One region of the Alkalibaculum bacchi genome, then DNA from elsewhere that is predicted to be linked to it. Evidence: riboswitches for the same ligand, from Rfam matches in the RefSeq annotation. Region 1 holds a riboswitch; each other region holds the start of a gene.
What was found. A riboswitch is a leader RNA that binds a small molecule or an ion and turns the genes downstream of it on or off. The one in region 1 is predicted to bind cyclic di-GMP.
Positions count from the first base shown of each region.

Region 2: another riboswitch for cyclic di-GMP. It lies ahead of DES36_RS06070 (Flp family type IVb pilin); the one in region 1 lies ahead of DES36_RS08125 (aspartyl-phosphate phosphatase Spo0E family protein).
Region 3: another riboswitch for cyclic di-GMP. It lies ahead of flgB (flagellar basal body rod protein FlgB); the one in region 1 lies ahead of DES36_RS08125 (aspartyl-phosphate phosphatase Spo0E family protein).

Region 1 covers NZ_QNRX01000009.1:70,681-74,972, reverse strand. The annotation lists gene DES36_RS08130 (valine--tRNA ligase) at 1-2,333, shown strand, start outside; cyclic di-GMP riboswitch class I at 2,584-2,670, shown strand; gene DES36_RS08125 (aspartyl-phosphate phosphatase Spo0E family protein) at 2,832-2,984, shown strand; gene DES36_RS08120 (DUF4364 family protein) at 3,113-3,640, opposite strand; gene pdaB (polysaccharide deacetylase family sporulation protein PdaB) at 4,044-4,292, shown strand, end outside.
Region 2 covers NZ_QNRX01000006.1:119,761-124,052, forward strand. The annotation lists gene cpaB (Flp pilus assembly protein CpaB) at 1-519, opposite strand, end outside; gene DES36_RS06060 (TadE/TadG family type IV pilus assembly protein) at 559-951, opposite strand; gene DES36_RS06065 (A24 family peptidase) at 989-1,570, opposite strand; gene DES36_RS06070 (Flp family type IVb pilin) at 1,661-1,834, opposite strand; cyclic di-GMP riboswitch class I at 2,201-2,290, opposite strand; gene DES36_RS06075 (pilus assembly protein TadG-related protein) at 2,475-3,416, opposite strand.
Region 3 covers NZ_QNRX01000001.1:162,350-166,641, reverse strand. The annotation lists gene fliD (flagellar filament capping protein FliD) at 1-175, shown strand, start outside; gene fliS (flagellar export chaperone FliS) at 563-925, shown strand; gene DES36_RS00815 (hypothetical protein) at 910-1,281, shown strand; cyclic di-GMP riboswitch class I at 1,505-1,582, shown strand; gene flgB (flagellar basal body rod protein FlgB) at 1,847-2,233, shown strand; gene flgC (flagellar basal body rod protein FlgC) at 2,585-3,019, shown strand; gene fliE (flagellar hook-basal body complex protein FliE) at 3,207-3,569, shown strand; gene fliF (flagellar basal-body MS-ring/collar protein FliF) at 3,599-4,292, shown strand, end outside.

The DNA.
Region 1 (4,292 bases):
CCAAAGAAGAGATTGGACGAGAAGAGTTTTTAAATCGAGCTTGGGACTGGGCAACTGAATATAAGGGCAGAATTACCAATCAGTTTAAAAAATTAGGCGCTTCTTGTGACTGGTCTAGAGAAAGATTCACTATGGACGAAGGCTGTAGTGAAGCAGTAAAGGAAGCTTTTGTAAGATTGTACGACAAGGGCCTTATTTATCGTGGAAGCCGCATTATTAATTGGTGTCCCGATTGTAAAACCGCCCTTTCTGATGCCGAAGTAGAATATAGCGAGCAACAAGGTCATTTTTGGCATATTCGCTACCCAATTAAGGATAGCGATGAATATGTGATCGTTGCTACAACAAGACCAGAGACTATGCTAGGAGACTCAGGTGTTGCAGTAAACCCAGAGGACCAAAGATACAAACACCTTGTTGGAAAGACTGTAATTTTACCTTTAGTAAATAGAGAGATTCCAATCGTTGCAGATGACTACGTAGATATGGAATTTGGTACAGGTGTAGTAAAAATGACTCCTGCACATGACCCTAATGACTTTGAGGTAGGTTTAAGGCATAATCTTGAACAAATTAGGGTAATGAATGACGATGCTAGCATGAATGAACTAGCAGGAAAATATGAAGGTTTAGATCGGTATGAAGCTAGAAAGCAAATTGTAGAGGACTTGAGAGAGTTTGGTCTTCTAGAAAAAATTGAAGGCCATGATCACAATGTAGGTTCTTGTTACCGCTGCGATACAACTGTTGAGCCCATTATTTCTAGCCAATGGTTTGTAGATATGAAACCTTTAGCAGAACCGGCAATTGAAGCTGTAAAAAATAAGTCTACAAACTTTGTTCCAGATCGATTTAGTAAGATTTACTTTAACTGGATGGAAAATATAAAAGACTGGTGTATATCAAGACAGCTTTGGTGGGGACACCGAATTCCTGCTTATTACTGTCAGGATTGCGGTGAAGTAATGGTAGCCAAAGAAAAGCCAACTTCCTGTACAAAATGCCAGTCTCACAATATTTATCAAGATGAAGATGTACTTGATACTTGGTTTAGTTCAGCGTTATGGCCATTTTCTACATTAGGCTGGCCTAATGATACCGAAGATTTAAAGAAGCATTATCCTACTAATGTATTAGTAACAGCATATGATATCATCTTTTTCTGGGTAGCTCGGATGATCTTCTCTGGAATCGAACAAATGGGAGAAACACCCTTTAAGGACGTATATATCCACGGTTTGATTCGAGATTCGCAGGGTAGAAAGATGAGTAAATCCCTAGGAAATGGAATTAATCCTTTAGAAGTTATTAAGGAATATGGTGCTGATGTCTTAAGATTCACTATAGTAACTGGAAATGCTCCAGGTAATGATATTCGCTGGTCCGATGACAAAATCATCGCTAATCGTAACTTTGCCAATAAGATTTGGAATGCATCTCGATTTGTTATGATGAATATTCATGAAGATACTTTTGAGCAAGAAAGTCTTGCACTAGAAAATTTAGAAAATGCAGATAAATGGATCATCAGTCGATTAAATAAAATTACCTCTGAAATAACAGACAATATGGAAAAATACGAAATGGGTATTGCAGCTCAAAAGCTTTACGACTTTATTTGGAATGAATTCTGCGATTGGTATATTGAACTTGTAAAATCTAGATTGTATAATAAAGACGGTGGCAATAGCAAGATTGCAGCACAGTATACATTAGCTTTTGTCTTAAAAAATGCACTTAAACTTTTACATCCATTTATGCCTTTTATAACGGAGGAAATATATACTCATTTAGTTGATGAAGACACGATTATGAAAGCAGTTTGGCCTGTTTACAATGAAAAGTTTAACTTCCAAAAGGAAGAAGAGGAAATTGAACTCGTTATGGATATTATCAAAAGCGTGCGAAATATCCGAGCAGAGATGAATGTTGTCCCATCAAAAAAGGCAGAGATCCTCATAGTAGCCAAAGATCAAGCTATTGAACAAGTCATCTTAAATGGTAAAGGCTATATTATGAGTCTAGCAAATGCTACTGATGTTCGTGTACTAAATAAATCTCAGGTTCCAGACAATGTAGCAAGCAGTGTAATCAGTGGAGGAGAAATCTTTATTCCTTTAGCAGATTTAATCGACAAAGAAAAGGAAATTGAGAGGCTTAATAAAGAGAAGGCTTATCTTGAAAAAGAAGTAGACCGAGTAAATAAAAAGCTGGCCAATGAAGGTTTTGTAAAAAAAGCACCTCAGAAAATAATAGATGAGGAAAAGGCCAAAAAAGAAAAGTATGAGACCATGTTACAAAATGTAATAGAAATGTTAAACAAATACCTTTAGAGAAAACTCTTTAGCAGGGAGGCTTGTAGCCTCCCTGTATTTTATATAATAGGAAAGCCTATTTTTGACATTGGCTCCATAAGTTGCAGGGTTATTAAATAATGTAAGCAATCATGAAATAACTGATTAACAATTGTAAATAATGGTTAAAAATGGTAAATTACATGCTGATTTCGACAAAATACACTGTGAGCATGTGGTACTATAGACAGGCTGTTGTATTAAAATTATAATATACAATATTTATGTCGAATTAAAAAGGCAAAACTAGTGAAAGCTAGTGACGCAAAGCCAGAGTCTAAAGCTCAAGGGTAGCAAAGATCGTTCGGCCACTAAAACGCATATTTGAATATATGTTTTGAGTGGTTTTTTTAATGATTACTTTACTGTATAGAGCCTCAACTATAGATGGCAGTGTCGAAAAATGAAAAATGGTATGCGTTGAAAATTATCGAATTTTGTTTTATGATTAATGATATGCGGAAGGGGAGGTTTTAGATGGAAAATGTATATGATTGCATTAAGGAATTAAAGAATCAGATGAATAAATTAATCGAAGAAAATACTGATAATCTTCTAAGACCCGAAGTCATTGAAATTAGTCAGAAACTAGACAAGTTAATCTACGAAAGTATGACTGAAGATCAGTAGTTTTACTAGTGCAAAATATTCCATGTTCTCTTATATCTCTTTATGTCTTTTTTATCATGCGTCAAAAATATAATTTTTATTCTGATTACAAAAAAGACAATGTCTATTTTTAAGACAATGTCTCTATATTACTCATGTATTAAAGTATTGATGAGCTGAGTGTATAGTTTATCCCCGTTTTTTTCCCAATTTGAACATACGAATTCTGCTTGATTTTTGTTCACAACATTGAGCTTTATATCAATTAAAGAGACTTCATTTTCTAACAATACTAGGTTTACAATAAATTCTCCATCGCTCTGTTTTACATAAGAAGATTGATATTTTACCTGTCTAAGTACTTTGTCTTTATTTTGAGAGATGAACATTGTGATAATTTCTTTTATATAAGTTGGGATTCTACTTTCAAAGAGTTTAAGTGTAGATCTTCCTGGCTCAGAGATAGAGTAATAAGATACTCCAGCCTCCGACATTTCATAGATAAACGCATCTGTTTTAAGATTCTCAATCAGGAATTGAATATCAAAATAACTGATTTGTACATTTTCTAATATGATCTGTGTTATTTGCTCTTTTGTCATAGGTATGTTGAATTGAGACAAAGCAAATAAGATGATTAATTTGTTTTCTAAAATATTTTCAGAATCGAAATACATGACGCAAATCAGCCCCTTTATTAGTTATATTATATCACAATAAGCCGCAGATTGCCCTAGTTGCTTTGCAGCTTCGGTCGTTTAGAATAGCACTTTGCTTGTCAAAGAGCGAAGCGATGCAGAGAAGCATTAGTGATACCCATGTCAGACTTGCTCAAGAAGACGAGTGATGGCGAAGTCTGATTGGGTGCAAGTTACGACTGGCACTTGCTGTTTCGAACATTATAACAGAAAAAGCATATAATCGTAACTTTCATTATAGGAAGTTTAAATGTTAAAAACAAGCGAATTATGTAAATAGGAAAAAGAAATCTTATAAGATTATTTTTTATAAAAGATGAATAAGCTGGGACATTTCTAAATACTATTAAATAATAGATAAAATAATGGGAGGGGGATACCTTTGAAGGTATATTTTCTATCTAAAAAAACAATGGTCATCATAGCAGCGATTTTAGTTGTAATCATTTTATCATTAGTTTTTATGACTTCAAAAGGAGAAGGACTAGCATCTGTTTTTAATGCACAGGAGAAGTTATTGCCAATATACAGTGTAGACAAGGAGGATAAAACCATAGCCATATCCTTTGATGCTGCTTGGGGTGACGAATTTACTCAAGAAATATTGGATATATTAAAAAAGGAGGACATT
Region 2 (4,292 bases), on a different contig from region 1:
TGCATTGCCTACTGCAAGAACTTCAATATTTTGAAGCTGAGTGTATGTAGTGGTTACCTTAGCAATATCTTTGTTGCTATAGGTTACTAGAATATCGATTTTGTCCCCAACATTGACAAAGCCAGCTACTCCGACCACCTCATCTGTTGGAATGGAGATCGCCCTCATATCGTCTGGTATTCGATAAGCTAAATCTGCATCGGATTGACCTAGAGCTACTTTATTGGATAAAATTTGCTCTCCTTTTACGATTTCCATTGTTGAAATGCCTCCAATGATTTTACTGATAGATTTATTGGCATCTGGGTGTACGGCATCTGCAGGCATGGATTGAGATACCAACATCTCCTCTGTAATCTTTACATTAGCTGGAATAGTATTCGCCGCCACAATAACCTCTGTATAACCTCCCCCATCTACTGCAATAGCTCCAGATTTTTTCATATAAGTACTTAGTCCAAAGACTGTGGCTAGGCCTAAGATGATTGCAAGGATCAGTATTTTTTTATTAGCTCTCATAAATTTGCTCCTTTCTGTAGTACTAATAACTTACATTTTTTACTCTAATCTCATAACGGCTTGGGCGGTTAGAGATACCTCTTCTTTATTATTAAAAAACAGCCCTACGATGGGTTCAATCTCAGCTTCAGCAATAACAGTTGTCGTATCTGACGAAAAGGTAGTGTTTACACCAATTATTGTCAAACTTGATGCTACTGAAGCATTGATTACAGCCTCTTTTGCATCGTCAACAACTGCGCCCTTGTCATGATATATAGCAGCTACCCTAGCGCCTTCTCTTGCTGCGTTAGTAAGGGTAATCTTACCATTGAGTATCCAGCCAAATTCGATCATGCCTAGGATTAATGCCAATAATATAGGTAAAACCAGTGCAAATTCTACTAATGCTTGGCCTTTATCGCTCTTTCCTAACTTTAATAGACGACTCATCTTGCATTCATCCTCTCTACATGTGGCAAATCTTATGTTAAAAGGACAAAAAATCCTTATATATTCCGCTTAAAGTAAATAATGCACCAAGTGCAATGGCTACGCCATAGGGTACATATAATTTTTCATCATGGATTTGATGCTTTTCTAAAAGGAGATTCTTATGTATTTGATCTAATTTTTCACTTTTAAAACTAAGTGAAAGAGCTTGCATTATAGGTATTGTAAAAAATAAGAAGTATTTTTTTAAAAAACAAAATAATTTCTTTTGATAAATCAGGTAAACAAAAACTACAAGCAATCCAGAAATGGCAGAAAACAAAGTAGCAACTACTACAAATCTCCACCCCATAAGAGAACCAATCGCTCCCATTAGTTTTACATCTCCTGCACCCATAGCACCGGATGCAAAGGGGATGAAGAATAAAACCATCCCTGTAAAAAAGCCTGCAATACTAAAAACCAATCCTTCAAAGCCATTAAAAATTGTATTTAAAACAATTCCCATGAGAATAGCTGGAAAGGTTAAAGCATTGGGAATTCTCTTTTCTTTGATATCGTAAAATGTAGCAATAAGGGCTACCATAACTAATACGACTTTTACTATTAAAATGTCCATGTATGCTCCTAATCGTTTCATATAGTAGAAATGCTCTCTCTATTGGAGAGAACATTTCTTAAAATAAAAAAAATATTATGATTGTTCTGTTTAAGCTGTTTTTTTAGTTAACGCAGTTTTAATCTCTTCAAGTCTAGCCTTAACATTTGTCCCAATATCTGTTAAAGCTACGATTGCTATCACAGCGATGAGTCCAAGAATTAACGCATACTCCACCAAACCTTGTCCTTCTTCTTCTACAAATAATCTTTTTAATAAATTCATCTTTCTTCCTCCTTTTAAAATATGTATGCTACTACCTAATCCCCATAAAGTATTTTATTGCTTTATGTTCATTTATTATAAAATAGTGTGTTTATGTAGCATAAAAACACTATTTTGTAATCCTTAATTTAATCAATTTCTACTTCTTTATTCTGTATATTTTAATATTTGAAAGGATTTACAACTATTACGATAATTTAATCATTGTTCAATTATAATTAACGCGCGCCAAGACCCTCTTCGTATAAAAAATATATACCCATCGGCTTTTTTATCAAGCACATGAAACAGTAAATTTTTACATAAAAGCCCATACTCATCAGCTTATTTACTAGAAAGTTGACACAAAAAAAGCTGCCAAACTAATTTGGCAGCTGAACCATCCTAGTTATGTATTATAACCGTAGACTTCGTGCTTTGCGTCCTTACCTTTCGATAAGTTTGCCTTTTCAATAGATCCTTTTTATGCTGTTGTCCTATGTAATTCTGTAGGTTTGAATTTTTATATAAGCGAAAACGAATGTTACGTTCACATAGCTATTATACAATATTCGTCTATTTAATCAAATGATTTTGATAGTTTATCTCTTAGTATAATATAATTTATTTAATAAATATTAATTTTTCCCTCATTATACTTTCATTCGATTAATTGTGAACCACTACCATTAGGTCCTACATAATCTGTAGGATAATCGGGTAGATTAGGATATCCTACGTCATCATTTCCAAGATCATAGGTTTTAACAGAGGTTAATTTGAGAATTTTATCATCATAATAGTCAAACGTACATTTTACAAGAACTAAGCTTTTTAAAGACACATAGTCTGATTTATTTATTAAATCATTAATGTTTTTTTGACTTCCATTTTGTAAGATAACTTTCTCTGTATCAAAAGCTTTTGGTGATAAACTAAAAATATAAACATATGGAGTTGGAGTCAGGGTAGACTTGTGAGTGTTGTAATAATTTTCAATTGCTTTCTTCTTATTTGCAACCTTACCATTTTTAACCTGTAGTCCATCTTCTATGTGAAGCTGAAAGTAAGTGTTATTAGGAACTCCTTCATTTATGACATCAAAATTCTCTATACTCTGGAAATATCCCGAACTAACTTTATCCCAAACCTCTACCTGTGTTCCTATCTCTAAAAAGCTCTCATGAAAGTTAATAAAAGGTAACCCTTCACCTTCCCATACATATTGTTTTTCAGCTATTGCACTAGCAGAAACTTCCGTTTCTGTAAAACCTAAAATTCTAGCAAAGTAATGAGGAACAGTCTTTGTACATTCAACTTCAACTTTAGATTTATCATCCGTTAGATTTGCATCTGTATCATGTGCTCCATTTAATGCACCATAATTCTCCGCAGTAATTATAGCAGTATTTGCTGGCAAATCCTGCGCCCCCGCTAAAGCCGCCGCATCTGCAGCCTTTTGCATATTTGCTTTCTCTACATACAATATGCCCACATCTACTACTAAAGCAGCAATCCCCATTAGAACAACGATTGCTAGTACCACCATTATTAGGGCTTGACCATCTTCATTCTTGTGGATTTTTGCCCTTTGCTTTTTCATGCTCATGTCTCCTCTGCCTACTACTATAGAAGCCTTAGTTATTTTTCCTTACTGATTGATAGCTACTATTATGAAAAAAGATAATAATAAATGTAGCAATGTATTTAGAAATATCTGCAAATAGTATCTTAATATTATTTTGTTTTATTTAGTATATAATATCGATTCAAAAAATCAAGAATAATTTATAAATTTATTTTTAATTTTATAAATTCATGCAACTTTAACAAGTACAACGATAAGCAGTATACTGTTCATGAATTACATACCTATTCACTTATATATTTAAAGAAGTTAATAAAAATCCATCTATCTATGAGAACTTATGAAGCCCATAAACTCACTAAACGTTTAGATTATTTAGTCCATCACTTTAAGGAAGTACCAAACTTCATTAAATTTGTTTTTAAAAATATAAAAATATATCACAATTATAGTTTAGATATGTTAACTTAAAAACAAGTTTTAAAATTATAATGTTTGACTTTAAAACGAATTTAATATTATCAATAATTATTTCAATTTCTTATCCGACTAACTATAAGAGTATCCTAAATGCGATATTATGTCTATGTATTCTTGACTTTATAATCAAAACCTTGAATTTACATGAAATTAAAATTATTTCAATATAAAAATACAATTTATGTTTTTTCAATACATTCCATAATTTGCATATATTATATTTAGATATGGTAAAGATTATTTTTATTATAAATTTATTATTGATTATAGTTGGTTTCTGTAATATCATTATGGAGGTATATGGTAATAATTAATTAACAATCTACTCTCTGTAAATCTATGTAGATTGTATACGATATTCAATTATTTATTTATGCCATAGACTTATTTAAGTTAATTTAAAAACACAAA
Region 3 (4,292 bases), on a different contig from region 1:
AAAGACCTTAGAAGATTTAAACGATCAAATCGACCGATTTAACCTCCGAATGGAAAAGAAACAAGCCCAATACATAAAGATGTTCACCGCCTTAGACGTAGCCATGATGGAAGCAGAGAGCCAGATGAGCTGGTTGGTGGGGCAGATTGATGCGATGAATGTGAGTAAGAAATAAGGTGGTAAGGTGGTCAGCAAAACCGTCTTAGCCACCAGTGGTAGCTTAATGGAGGAACGATGAGGGCGCCGTTCCCTATGCATTTAGATGCAGGAGGTAAGAAGTTGGAAGTGGGAGGCTAGGGTCAAGCTTTGGGGTCAAAGATCCTTCGTCGCTTGCGCTCCTCAGGATGACAAAGCAGTAGCTTAGATCTAAGGGGTGCAGAGACTTGTGTAATCACCGAAGCTAACTACCTCAGTCATCTTGAGCGTAGCGAAGGATCTTACACAATCTCGCCTAGGGGCGAGTTCCACTTTCCGCTTTTTTCGACTAACAACTCTGATTAGCTAGAGCACTAATTACTTTCAGAAACCTCATATATCAAATAACCGCATAAAGGAGAAAAAAATGAACCACGCTTATGCAAACAATGTATATAAAAATAATCAAATCACGACGGCACCTAAGAAAAAACTGTTGATTATGTTATATGATGGTGCTATAAAAAATTGTAAGTTAGCGGAGATGGCTTTAGAGAGTAAGGACTATGAAACGGTTAATACAAACCTAAAGAAAGCTCAAGATATAATAAATGAGTTTATGGTTACCTTAAATTTTGAAACAGGTGGAGACATTGCCAAGAATTTATACCAGCTTTATGAGTATATGAATTTTAAACTCGTCCGTGCTAATATTGACAAAAATCCAGAGGGTATTATTGAAGTGAAAAATTACCTGCAAGAGTTGAGAGACACATGGGCGCAGATTTAGAAAATTTACTTGACCGAAGGAATGAAATTCTAAAAAAGGTGATCGCAAACATTCAATCTTGGGACGGAGAAATAGAAACAGGTATAGGGTTGATTGAGGAGAATAAAATCGAATTTGATCAAGTCATAAAGATTACGGAAGCTGTCAAAGAAGAACAAGGCTCCTATGCAGAAGACGAAGTTTATCGCACAAATATTAATATTCTTTCTACAGCACAAAGAGAATTAATGGAATCCTTACAAAAGAAAAAGGCAAATTTGGTAGGAGCTATGAAACAAGTGAAAAAACGAAATAATGTAGTAGATAGTTATATATCTGTCAGTAAAAGAGCTATATTTATAGATAAGGATATTTAAGTATACGTAAAGTTTAAGGTATAAAATAAATTTGATTTCCAACATTCTAACACACAAACGTAGTTGTCATTAAAAGACGATTAAGGTAGAACGATAAATTAAATCTTATTCAAGTTAAATAAAACCAAAGCGCAAAGAAAATCCATGTAAAATCCATGTATTTTTTGCGCTTTTTGTTGTTAGATGTAAAAATTTGTGATAATATGTCATATAAAGATAATATGTACTATAATGGCAAACTTATCGAAAGGTAAGGACGCAAAGCTATAGGGCCTTCGCAAGATGGCAGCCAGTTGCTATATTTTTTTTGTCAATTTTTAGTAATATTGTAAAAGGTCTACTTTATTTTAAAATAGTCAACTTAACCTATATGTTTAATAGGGAGAATAAGAAAGCTTAAAAATAGAACTTACTAATAGACGACTAAACTTTTAAGTTTAGAATAATTTGTACTAAATTATTAACGATTGCTAACCAAAGTGGAACAGCTATTAAACAACTGTACAAGAATCGTTAGACTATTGTATAAAATGGGTATTAGAAACTGTATAAAAGGGGTTTTACAATGAGTAATTTTAGTTATGATTTGATCAAAAAAGGATTAGATATGTCCTCTTTACGTCAAAGAACCGTATCTAGCAATATTGCAAATATCAACACACCTGATTACAAAGTGAATAAAGTTCAATTTGAAGACTTACTAAAGACAGCCATAGATGAAAATGCAGTGACTTTAGAAAAATCTCATCCTAATCACTTTGGCATTGGGGAAGTAGAAGATATAGAACCTATTGTAAAAAAAAGAGAATCTACTTCTCTAAACGACAATGGAAACAATGTAGATGTCGATTTAGAAATGACCGAATTAGCAGCTAATGAATTGTATTACAATACATTAGTCTCTCAGTTGAATTCTAGGCTCGCTAATTTGAACTATGTAATTAATAAATAAGGTGGTCAGGTGGTAAGGTGGTCAGGTGGTAAGCAAAACCTTATAGCCACCACTGGTGGCTGATGTGAAGATCCTTCGCTGCGCTCTAGGATGACCGGGGAGTTGGTTAGAGGCGATTCTTCGTATCTCTAAGTGCCGAAGGCCCAAGCTCTTGTCTCAGTCATTCTGAGCACCCAAGCTCTTGCCTCAGTCATTCTGAGCACCCAAGCTCCTTGCTCATTCATTCTGAGCGCCCTAGCTCCTGCCCCAGTCATCCTGAGCGTAGCGAAGGATCTTTGAAGACTAGCTATTAGAGAACAAACAATATACTAAGACATTTTTAAAATGTTTTTAAAGTGAGGTTAGTTTAATATGTCAGTGTTTAACTCCATGCAAATTAACGCAAGTGGATTAGCTCTTGAAAGATTAAAGATGGATACGATTTCTACAAATATTGCCAATGTAAACACTACTCGAACAGAAGAGGGTGGGCCTTATTTGCGTAAAGACGTAGTCTTTGAAGAGAAATTAAGAACTGAAATCAGCAAGGTTACAGGACGTATGGAAAAAAAGAGCGCTGGTGTTAGAGTGGTTGGCATTGCTCAAGATGAGGAAAATCTCGAAATGGTTTACAATCCATCTCATCCTGATGCCAATGAAGAAGGATATGTTATGATGCCAAATGTAAATATGGTAGATGAAATGATTCATTTAATCAGCACACAGAGAGCATACGAAGCAAATGTAACTGCCTTAAATACCAGCAAGAGCATACTAAAAAAGGCCTTGGAAATTTCTAAAGGGTGATTTCAGGTTAGTGGAAAGTGGAAAGCTGAAAGTGGAAGAAAAATAAGCTGAGACAGGGGAGGGAACGGTGCCTCACCGTTCTATCACTAAGCCACCACCGGTGGCAAAAATGCTTTTCCTTACCACCTTACCACCTTACCACCTTAAAGCTTACCACCTTAAAAACAATAGAATTGAGGAAACGTAAATGAACATATTGTCTTTATACAATAGTATTCTAGCTAATACAAACCAAATAAGTTATGAGTCATTAGCAAGTGCCAATATACCTACAGTCAATAAAACAGATTCTACCATTTTACCGAGTGAAAACTCTTCTGTTGAAGGAATTTCTTCCTTTAAAGATATTATTAGCAATGAAATTGAAAAATTAAATAATACCCAGGTAAAGGCTGATAAATTAACACAAGATTTCATTACTGGTGAAGTTGAAGATTTGCATAGTGTTATGATAGCAACAGAAGAAGCCCGAATTGCCTTAGAGCTTGCCGTTCAAGTTCGCAATAAATGCGTGGAAGCGTATAAAGAAATCAACAACATGCAATTATAGTTGACTTGTAAAGGAGTTATTTTAATACGATGGAAAGATTTGTGGCAGTTTTAGATGGAGCAAAGAGTGGTTGGAACAAGATTGACAAGAGGAAAAAAGTCTTAATGATTACTTTTTTAGTAAGTATTCTTGCCTTTGTTTCTATCTATACCTATTTTACACAAAGAACAGAATACGTTACTTTATTTAGTGATTTAGAACTTAGTGATGCAGGAAATATCGTAAGTGATCTAGAAACGAAGAAAATGAAGTATAAATTAGAAAATGGCGGTAGTGATATCCTCATTGACAAAAAACAAGTAGATGAATACCGTTTGCAATTGGCAATGAATGCAATGATGCCTGAAAATTCCACCGGTTTTGAGATCTTTGATGATACGGGCTTAATGGCCACAGAAGAAGATCGAGAGATCATGTATCAAAGGGCTCTAACAGGAGAACTACAGCGTTCAATTATGTCCTTAGAGGCTATAAAGTCTGCAAAAGTGCACTTAGTGATGCCTGAAAAGAGCATATTTGAAAAAGAGGATAAAGAGGCTAGTGCATCTGTTATAGTAGATGTAAAACCCAATCAAAAAGTCACAAACGACATGGTCAAAGGCATTGCCTCATTGGTTTCTGGGGCAGTAGACAATTTGCCTGAAAAAAACATTCAAGTAATTGATTCAAAGGGCAATCTCCTCAGCGCATTTTTACAAGAAGATACTGAATTAAATGCAACAG